2 regions of the Paenibacillus sp. GXUN7292 genome follow, and region 2 is predicted to be linked to the other one. Evidence: riboswitches for the same ligand, from Rfam matches in the RefSeq annotation. Region 2 holds a riboswitch; the other holds the start of a gene.
The links. A riboswitch is a leader RNA that binds a small molecule or an ion and turns the genes downstream of it on or off. The one in region 2 is predicted to bind ZMP and ZTP.
Positions count from the first base shown of each region.

Region 1 (4,356 bases), on a different contig from region 2:
CTACCGAATGCAGCGACACCTTCCCAATTTTGCTTGAATCCGCTACAACAATTGTTTGTTGAGCCGCTTTAATCATGCCAATTTTGGTTGGGACTAGCTGAGCCTCCGGATGCATTAAGCCCAATTTGGAATGAAGGACCGGAATCCCGATAAATGCCTTGTGTACGTGAAGCGATTCCAGCACTCGATCTGTAAACATGCCGTTAAGCATATAACTTGAGGGATATAGATCGCCGCCTGTTAGAATTACTTTAATGCCCGGCGAATCTCGCAGTTCAGCAGCAACGTTCATATCGTTAGTTACAACAGTAAGATTCGTGCGGTGAACTAAATTTTTGGCGATATGAAGCGTCGTAGTGCCCGAATCAATAATGATATGCTCGCCGTCTTTAACAAGCTCTGCTGCACGCTTGCCGATGCGCATCTTCTGATCAAGCTGATCGTTGAAGCGATCGTTGAAGGAAGCCTCGACGTTAGCCCACTCATCGATCGTCACACCTCCGTGCGTTCGTTTAAGCAGACCTTCTTGTTCGATCTCCGACAAATCTCTGCGTATCGTTGCGTCATGAACAGAAAATTCATTAGCCAGTTCAGATATCGTAGCGACTCTGTTTTTCCGCACATATTCTACGATTCGCGCTTTTCTTTCAACTGCTAACACCAATACCCCTCCTTTACAAACGGATTTACAAAATGTTCATAAATGTTCATTTAAGCTTTCTTTTGCTTAATTAAAGAATAAATTCACGCAATAGATCTGTCAAGAACATTCTACAAACTTTTTTTGATTGTTAATTACAACCAATGCCTCTATCGTTTGTTTTCGCCAATTGTTGAATATAAGAATTATTAATAAATTGTAAAGGGTTACATTGTTTAATATTCGCAACTTACACTCGTTATTACAATTAAACATCATTAAATAACAAAAATCAATATCAAACATCAAAAAATAAAACATTCGCATTAACAATTGCTTAACAAAACTAAATTCGCAGAATTCATAGGGATACTTTTCTCCACTCTATTTCCACTTCATTCCATAATCCTTTGCTTTCGACTATTAAAATGAATGCTAGTGCACGTTGCTGCAATTCCTGTTTGACGAATTCAATCCATTAACCTATATCAATTACACTCAGTGTAATGAAATAGAAGTGGAACAGTTTAATGGAAACATGGTCTCTTTTAATATCCAATCCAATATTTTTATTGTTTTTTGATGTTTGTCGTTATTTTGACAATACATCCACTCGTTTTATTAGTACATTATTTAATTTTATATACGCTTTTTTTTGCTCATTATGCTTATTAAGCCGCTCCATTTTATATTTTTTGTAAAGAAGCACTATATTCATAACTCATTCTTATTTGCTTTTTCTTGCAATTTTGATACGATAAGCATATTAGAATTAAAGCAGGCTGTATGTAACTGGCGAAGCAGTGGAATTGACCACAAGGGAGCATGCAGCATAAATATACCGTTCGCCTGGGGAAAAGTGTCAATCGATGCCACGCGCTTGCTGTGTGCTCGATGATGCTTTTTTTTGTATTTCATTATGAAGGAGGCAGATTGATGACGTTATTAATGAAGGCAAAAGATGCGGCAGAACAAATGTATGAACGAATGAAAACGCAAGTTGAGCAATTGCAAAGGGAGAATATAAATCCGCAAATGGCAGTTATTCTTGTAGAAGGCGATCCCGCCTCCCTTTACTATGCGCAGGCCAAGCATAAGCTCGCTTCGAAGCTAGGGGTACAGTTTACTTTGCACACCCTGGCAGCAAATACCGCCGAGGCAGCATTGCTCCAATTTATTCATGAGCTTAACATGGATACAAATGTGCATGGCATTATGGTCGAGCTGCCGCTTCCAAAGCAAATTTCAACAGCCGCTGTAGAAGCTGCTATCGCTCCCATGAAGGATATTGACGGTGTCACACCAGCTAATAAACTTGCGACAATGACAGGCGCTCCCGGATTATATCCTGCAACCCCGCAAGCATGCATTATGCTGCTTAAGCATTATGGCTATTCCTTGTATGGCAAAAATGTCACCTTGGTCGGACGCGGCCAAACGGTTGGCATGCCCTTATTTCATATGCTGCAGCGTGAAAATGCAACCGTTACAGTATGTCATTCCCATACCGCCGATCTCGCTTCACACTTAGCACAGGCTGATATCGCCTTTGTCGCAGTCGGCAAAGCGCGCATGATTGTGCCTGCGTTCGTACATTCTAAGCTTGTTATTATCGATGCGGGCATTAATGAAGACAGCGATGGCAAGATGGCCGGCGACGTTGCTAAAGAAACGGCGGATTGCGTAGAAGCGATGTCCCCTGTTCCAGGCGGTGTCGGAACATTAACAACCGCCATATTGTTCAATAATTTAATGCAAGCGGTTATGCTTCAGCTACAGGAGGCGGAGTCCAATGAGTAATCGCATTTGGGAGCAATCCATTCGCCAGTTTGTTGCCGACGCCGCCAGCGCAAAGCCGACTCCAGGCGGCGGGAGCGTTGCAGCATTAGTCGCGGCTCTTGGTGCATCAATGACAGCTATGGTTGGCAATTTGTCACAAGGAGAAAAATTTGCTGCTTATGAGCCCGAAATTACTGCAGCGATTCAAGGCATGTACAGCTTAATCCAGGAAAGCGAGAAATTGCTGGCAAAGGATATCGCCTGTTTTAACGCCTACATGAACATTTTGCAGCTAAAATGCTATTCTGCTGAAGAAAAGCTTGCAAGAAAACAAGCTTTGCAGGAAGCAACCATACAAGCGCTGCTCGTCCCTCTCCATCTTATTGAAGCCTGCAAGGACGGACTTCAGCTAACGAGCAGCATCACTGCGCAGGCTAACCGAAACGTTATCTCCGATCTGGGAATCGGCGCTATTTTGCTGGAGGCAGCTGCACAATCCGCACTTCTGACCGTCGAGATCAATATCCAAGCCTTAAAGGATAACGCGCTTAAAGATCAGTATGCGCTTCAAGCCTCCTCCCTCATGCAAGAAATCTCAGCTTTGAAGCATAACGTTATTCAGGCTGCTCGCCAGCGTATAGCAAACTGATCCAGCCTATGAGCCAAACGCAAAGAAGCAGATATCGCCATCTGCTTCTTTGTACTATTAGTAAGGTTAATTATTAGGACTGTTACCATTCAAAATGAATAATCGTCTTTTCCCAGCTTCTGTGTGCTGCTGCAGCTTCCATAACTTTGGCGAGTTGGTCTGCAGTGCTGACATATTCAAAGTTTTCAGGAACAATTTTGTCCAGCGTTTTTTGATAAGCTGGCGATTCCATTGCTTGAATAACTTGTTCAAAATCATATGAGGTGCTTCTGCTGCTGCCGTGCACAGTAATTCCTTTTTCGAGAATATCTCTTGTATTGATTGGCACACGGTCTTCTGTTACACCAAGCAATATAAGATGTCCGCCCGGCGCCAGCATATCGATCGCTTGATTAATTGCACTTTCGCTGAACTTGCCGCCCGTGCATTCGATTGCAACATCAACCTTTTCAGCGTTTTCAAAGTCAAAGGTTTGCACCATTTCGCGATTAGCAAAATCAAAGTTTGCAAGCTTCTCCTCCATAGCGCCAAATACAGTAAGGCGATTCTGTTCAAGGCCGAAGCAGTGATGAACCATTGCTGCAGTCATATAACCAACCGGTCCATCGCCAAATACTACAGCACGGCCCTTAGCCAATTGCTCTTTAACAATAGCGAGCGCATGATAGGATACGCTGCAAAGCTCTGCCAAAACCGCAATACGGTCAGGGATGCTGGAAGGGATGCGAATCACATTTTGTTCTGGCATAACGAGTCTGTTTTGAGCCATACCATCTATTCCACTGCCCAAAAATCCGCCATTCAAGCAATAATTGTCGCTTAATCCAGAGCGGCAAGCAGAGCAGCATTCCTCTTTCGGAATTCCTTCTCTGGCATAGGCCGGCAGGTTAGGAACGATAACGACACGATCGCCAGCCTCCACCTTTGAAGAACGACTCTCAACTACTCGGCCGATCCCTTCATGAAGAAGAGCCATCGGAAGCTTTTTGGCGAGCGCCTCCGGCCGTCTTTGGCCTGTAAAATAACGCAAATCCGCGTGGCATATGCTAGTTACATCCGGTTGAATTACAACCTGTTTGTCCTTCACCTCTCTTTCTATAGAAACCTCAGTAATTTCTCCGGGTTTAATTAATCGAAATACTTTTGACATAACTTTTGAATCAGATTCATTACTCATACCGGACACCTCCTGAAGTTGTACCAAGCTATTTATATGAAATCTCGAAGAAAGATCCGAGAGATTCACCGGATTAAATATTGCTGGGCAATTATAATTGTTCACTTTGTG
Region 1 is NZ_JBOZWO010000008.1:74,678-79,033, reverse strand. Features, by position in the region: gene ACRRU2_RS09575 (DeoR/GlpR family DNA-binding transcription regulator) at 1-661, opposite strand, end outside; ZMP/ZTP riboswitch at 1,419-1,502, shown strand; gene ACRRU2_RS09570 (bifunctional 5,10-methylenetetrahydrofolate dehydrogenase/5,10-methenyltetrahydrofolate cyclohydrolase) at 1,577-2,440, shown strand; gene ACRRU2_RS09565 (cyclodeaminase/cyclohydrolase family protein) at 2,433-3,068, shown strand; gene ACRRU2_RS09560 (alcohol dehydrogenase catalytic domain-containing protein) at 3,151-4,245, opposite strand.
Region 1: it holds a riboswitch for ZMP and ZTP, as region 2 does, so the genes downstream of both, ACRRU2_RS09570 (bifunctional 5,10-methylenetetrahydrofolate dehydrogenase/5,10-methenyltetrahydrofolate cyclohydrolase) here and rpiB (ribose 5-phosphate isomerase B) in region 2, are expected to answer to the same signal.

Region 2 (4,356 bases):
GTGTCCGCATCATTAGGATCAATTCGAGCTCGGCATACTTATTCACAATTTTAACTGATGCATAATTTCCTAAACAGCAAAAAAGCCTTCGAGTCTTACTGCCACAGCGACTGCTGCGGCGATAAGTCTCGAAGGCTTTAATAAATAGGATTAGTATGTCAATTCTGGATAGATCGGATATTGCTCTGTCAAGCCGCGCACCATGCCGCGAGCTTTTTCAAGCACAGCCTCATCCTTAGGATTGTTCAGCACTAGAACGACAATTTCTGCGATAACCTTCATTGCATCTTCCTTCATGCCGCGCGCAGTAGCAGCAGGAGTACCTAGACGGATACCGCTAGTTACAAACGGGCTAGTCGGGTCAAAAGGAATTGCATTTTTGTTGACAGTAATACCAACCTCGTCAAGAATATGCTCCGCTTCTCTACCAGTAATGTTCAAGCTTCTAGTATCGATTAGCATAAGATGGTTATCTGTTCCGCCGGAAACGATATTAATGCCTTGTTTAATCAGCTCTTCAGATAAAACCTTAGCATTTGTAACGACTTGCTGTGCATACTCCTTGAAGGATGGCTGCAGCGCTTCACCTAGTGCAACTGCTTTTGCAGCAATAACATGCATCAAAGGACCGCCTTGTGAGCCTGGGAATACGGCTTTGTCAATTGCCGCTGCCCATGCTTTACGGCACAGAATCATACCGCCGCGAGGACCGCGAAGCGTTTTGTGAGTCGTTGTTGTAACAAAATGAGCATGCGGTACTGGGTTCGGGTGCAGACCAGCTGCTACCAAACCAGCAATATGAGCCATATCTACCATAAACAATGCGCCAACTTCGTTAGCGATTTGTCCCAATTTCTCAAAATCAATTGTGCGCGGGTAAGCACTTGCGCCAGCCACGATCAAACGCGGGCGATGCTTGAATGCCAATTTGCGGACTTCTTCGTAATCAATAGTAGAAGTATCCTCTTGCACGCCGTAAGCAACGAAGTTGTAAAGCAGGCCGGAAGCATTAACCGGACTGCCGTGAGTCAAGTGACCACCATGTGCCAGGTTCATGCCTAGAACCGTGTCGCCAGGCTGCAATGCTGCCAAATACACAGCCATATTAGCTTGAGCTCCAGAGTGAGGCTGAACGTTAGCATGCTCAGCGCCAAATAGTTCTTTAGCACGATCTCTAGCCAAATCCTCAACGATGTCTACATGCTCACAACCGCCGTAGAAACGCTTGCCCGGATAGCCTTCCGCATATTTATTTGTAAGCACTGAACCTAACGCTTCTACTACCGCTTCACTTACAATGTTCTCCGAAGCAATCAACTCGATGTTATCACGTTGACGCTTAAGCTCAAGTCCCATTGCTTTTAAAACCTCTGGATCCTGTTTACGCAAATTTTCCATTTGAATATCCTCCTCATAATTGCAGCTTTTTAAAATCGCTTATATTTTTTTGCTATTACACTTCTCCTAGCATTCGCTTGGCAATGCATATACTGCCCTAGCACCGCCGATTAGCTTAGGTCTCGCGTAAGCAGCAGTTACTCTTGCTTCCCCTATATATTTGATCGATGGACGGAAAGGAACAGCTACCCGTTTCACGTGCATACCAATAAGAGTGTCGCCAATATCGATTGCCGCCTGTGCCCGCACTTCCTCCACCAAACACGCATCGTCCAGCTGACGGTAAGCATATGATGCCATCGAGCCGCCTGCTGTTGGTATTGGAACTGCATGTACCTGCTCGAGACCATATCGTATGGCCGCTGCTTTATTCAGCACCAGCGCGCGGTTCAAATGCTCGCAGCATTGAAATACAGGGTAAAAGCCAATTGCCGAACGCGCCGCTTCCACACCAGCATATATTTGCTCTGCTGCTTCCAGAGTCCCGCTAGTTCCGATATGCTTGCCTATTACTTCACTGGTACTTACTCCTATGACAAGCAATTGATCTGCGGACAAACTGCCAGCTGCGGCCAGCTCCAATATAATGCTTTCAACCTGCTTAGCCATCTCGCTATGTTCAAAAACCTGATTCCTGCTCATCCTGTCAGCTCCTTTGCTAATCAAAGATAGAAAAGTTGCTTATTCCTAATGAGCTTCTATTGCTCGATGCTCATTACTTTATTGATTCGTCCTACGTGGCGTTCGCCTTCGGAGAATGGTGTTTCCAGCCATACCCGAACAATTTCCTGTGCGAGTCCAGGCCCGATAACACGCTCGCCCATAGCAAGCACATTCGTATTATTATGATCTCGAGTCGCTTTAGCTGAAAATAAATCATGCACAAGCGCGCAGCGGATGCCTTTTACCTTATTAGCAGCTATCGACATGCCGATGCCAGTGCCGCATACTAGAATGCCGCGGTCTGCTTTCCCTTCTGCAACTGCTGTGCATACCGGAAGTGCGTAATCAGGATAGTCAACCGATTGATCGCAGTTGCTGCCAACATCCTCTACAGTGTGACCCAGCGATTCGATAAAAGAAATCAATTCATTTTTCAAACGGTAGCCGCCATGATCGGCTCCAATCATAATTTTCATCATAAGCACCTTCCTTGTATTCATTTGATGTAATAGTTGCATGAAACTTGGTTGTCCTGATGATGCTAGTATACCTTTTTTTCGACAGAAAAACGAAAAAAGAGCAAAACATGCTAAAGCATGCTTGCTCTTTGCCCAGGCGACCGGCCGTATACCCCAATGCTCCACCGTGGTTACCCACTTCCGTCGCCAGTTACATCGAGGTCTTAATTTGATTTCATCATAGCTGATATTTTGACAAAAATCAATCCTTTAAAAGGCTATTCTGCAGATTAGGCAATCGGACTAGTCTCTTCTCCCATCTGCCCTGCATCTTCGCCGTTCTTCCCGGCATCCTGATCAGGTACTTCCTCTTCCACTGGCGCTTGATCGTCGCCCTCACCGTCCGGCGCTTGCCCTTCTGCATTGTCATCAATCGTTTGTTCTTGTTCTCCTAACAGCGCTGCCCCAGCTCCTGTTTGGAATTTCCAAAGCGAGGATGCGGTACGGCCTCCAAATAAATCTTCTGCAACTGCATACCAATAATAGGTCGCATTGGCCGCAAGTCCATTCCAAGCTGCTTGAGCTGTCGCGCCGCTTGCCGCTTGCACAGTGCTGCCAATTTGCTCATCGGTCAATACGCGCACCTCGAATTTGTCTGTAGCTACCCGCTTTACAAGCGGTGCCAAGTTCATAGTCAGCGTCCACTCATCCTTCGCAGGCTCGTAGTAGTTATAATCATTAAGCACGGGAGAATAGGTGTTCACATATACCCGATTCGTTTGCGTATCGAAATGGAGAAGCTTCAAATAACCCGAGCCTCCTTCACCGACACCTTGGTAATCTGCAAGCATTTGATGCACGGTACGATCTGCAATGCCATCCTTATTGTCATCGATTGCATCGCTACGGACTGCACTGCCAGTAAAATGTCCGCTAATAACCAGCTCGACATTGGAGTTCGGCACGACTACCTCATTATACAGCTTGTTTCCTGTGGCTGAGCGCGCTGCTTGCGCATTCAAGTATTCATGCGTAACGATGACGCCTTTGCGTTCAGGATATTGCTGAAGCACCTCATTGGTCCAGTCGATTGTGCCTTGATCAAGTCCCCAGCCTACATAAACAAAAATATAATCGTTGCCGCTTGCGGAAATCAGATCATAATGACCCCGGTTATCCAAATAAGATCCGCCGTAATATGGCTTGTCCTTAAAGCGATTTTCGCCAAAGAACTGATTGAACAGCGTATAGTCAGGCGGCTCGCCTGTTACGCCGCCATCATGAACATCATGATTGCCCGCCGCAACGCCGTATGGAATATTCGCATCCTCCAGCACCTGCATATATTGGTCAGCTCTGTTCCATTGATCCAAATTCGGTGTTGTGTTAACGATGTCCCCAACATGCGCGACATATTGAATGTTCATGGCCGTCTTATTATCACGAATCCATTCGACCTGGTCCTGGAAATGAGACGGATATATTTCTGTATAAAGCTGCGTGTCCGGCATAACGACAAAAGTATAATCATACTGGCTGCGCGCAGGGATTAAATCCTGCACCATGACTTGAATTTTTCCGCTATTGACATAGTTGCCCGCATCTATCGAAGCAGCCAGCGCAAAATCACTCGTATTTTGAGCGATATGCGAAGTTAATGCTTCCCACTTATTAGCTGTATTACTCCAGGCATACATCGTTACCTTGCGGCCAGCCAGCGAATGGCCTTCCCAATTCAGCTCAATGGTATCACCGGTGCCAATCTGGCTGCCGACTTCCACCTCAAAGCGATGATAAGGGAACGCTGTCGTTGAATCTGTTGTCATATAAGTATTAT
Region 2 is NZ_JBOZWO010000033.1:68-4,423, forward strand. Features, by position in the region: gene glyA (serine hydroxymethyltransferase) at 151-1,398, opposite strand; gene ACRRU2_RS21590 (TIGR01440 family protein) at 1,465-2,040, opposite strand; gene rpiB (ribose 5-phosphate isomerase B) at 2,097-2,537, opposite strand; ZMP/ZTP riboswitch at 2,664-2,744, opposite strand; gene ACRRU2_RS21600 (lamin tail domain-containing protein) at 2,810-4,356, opposite strand, start outside.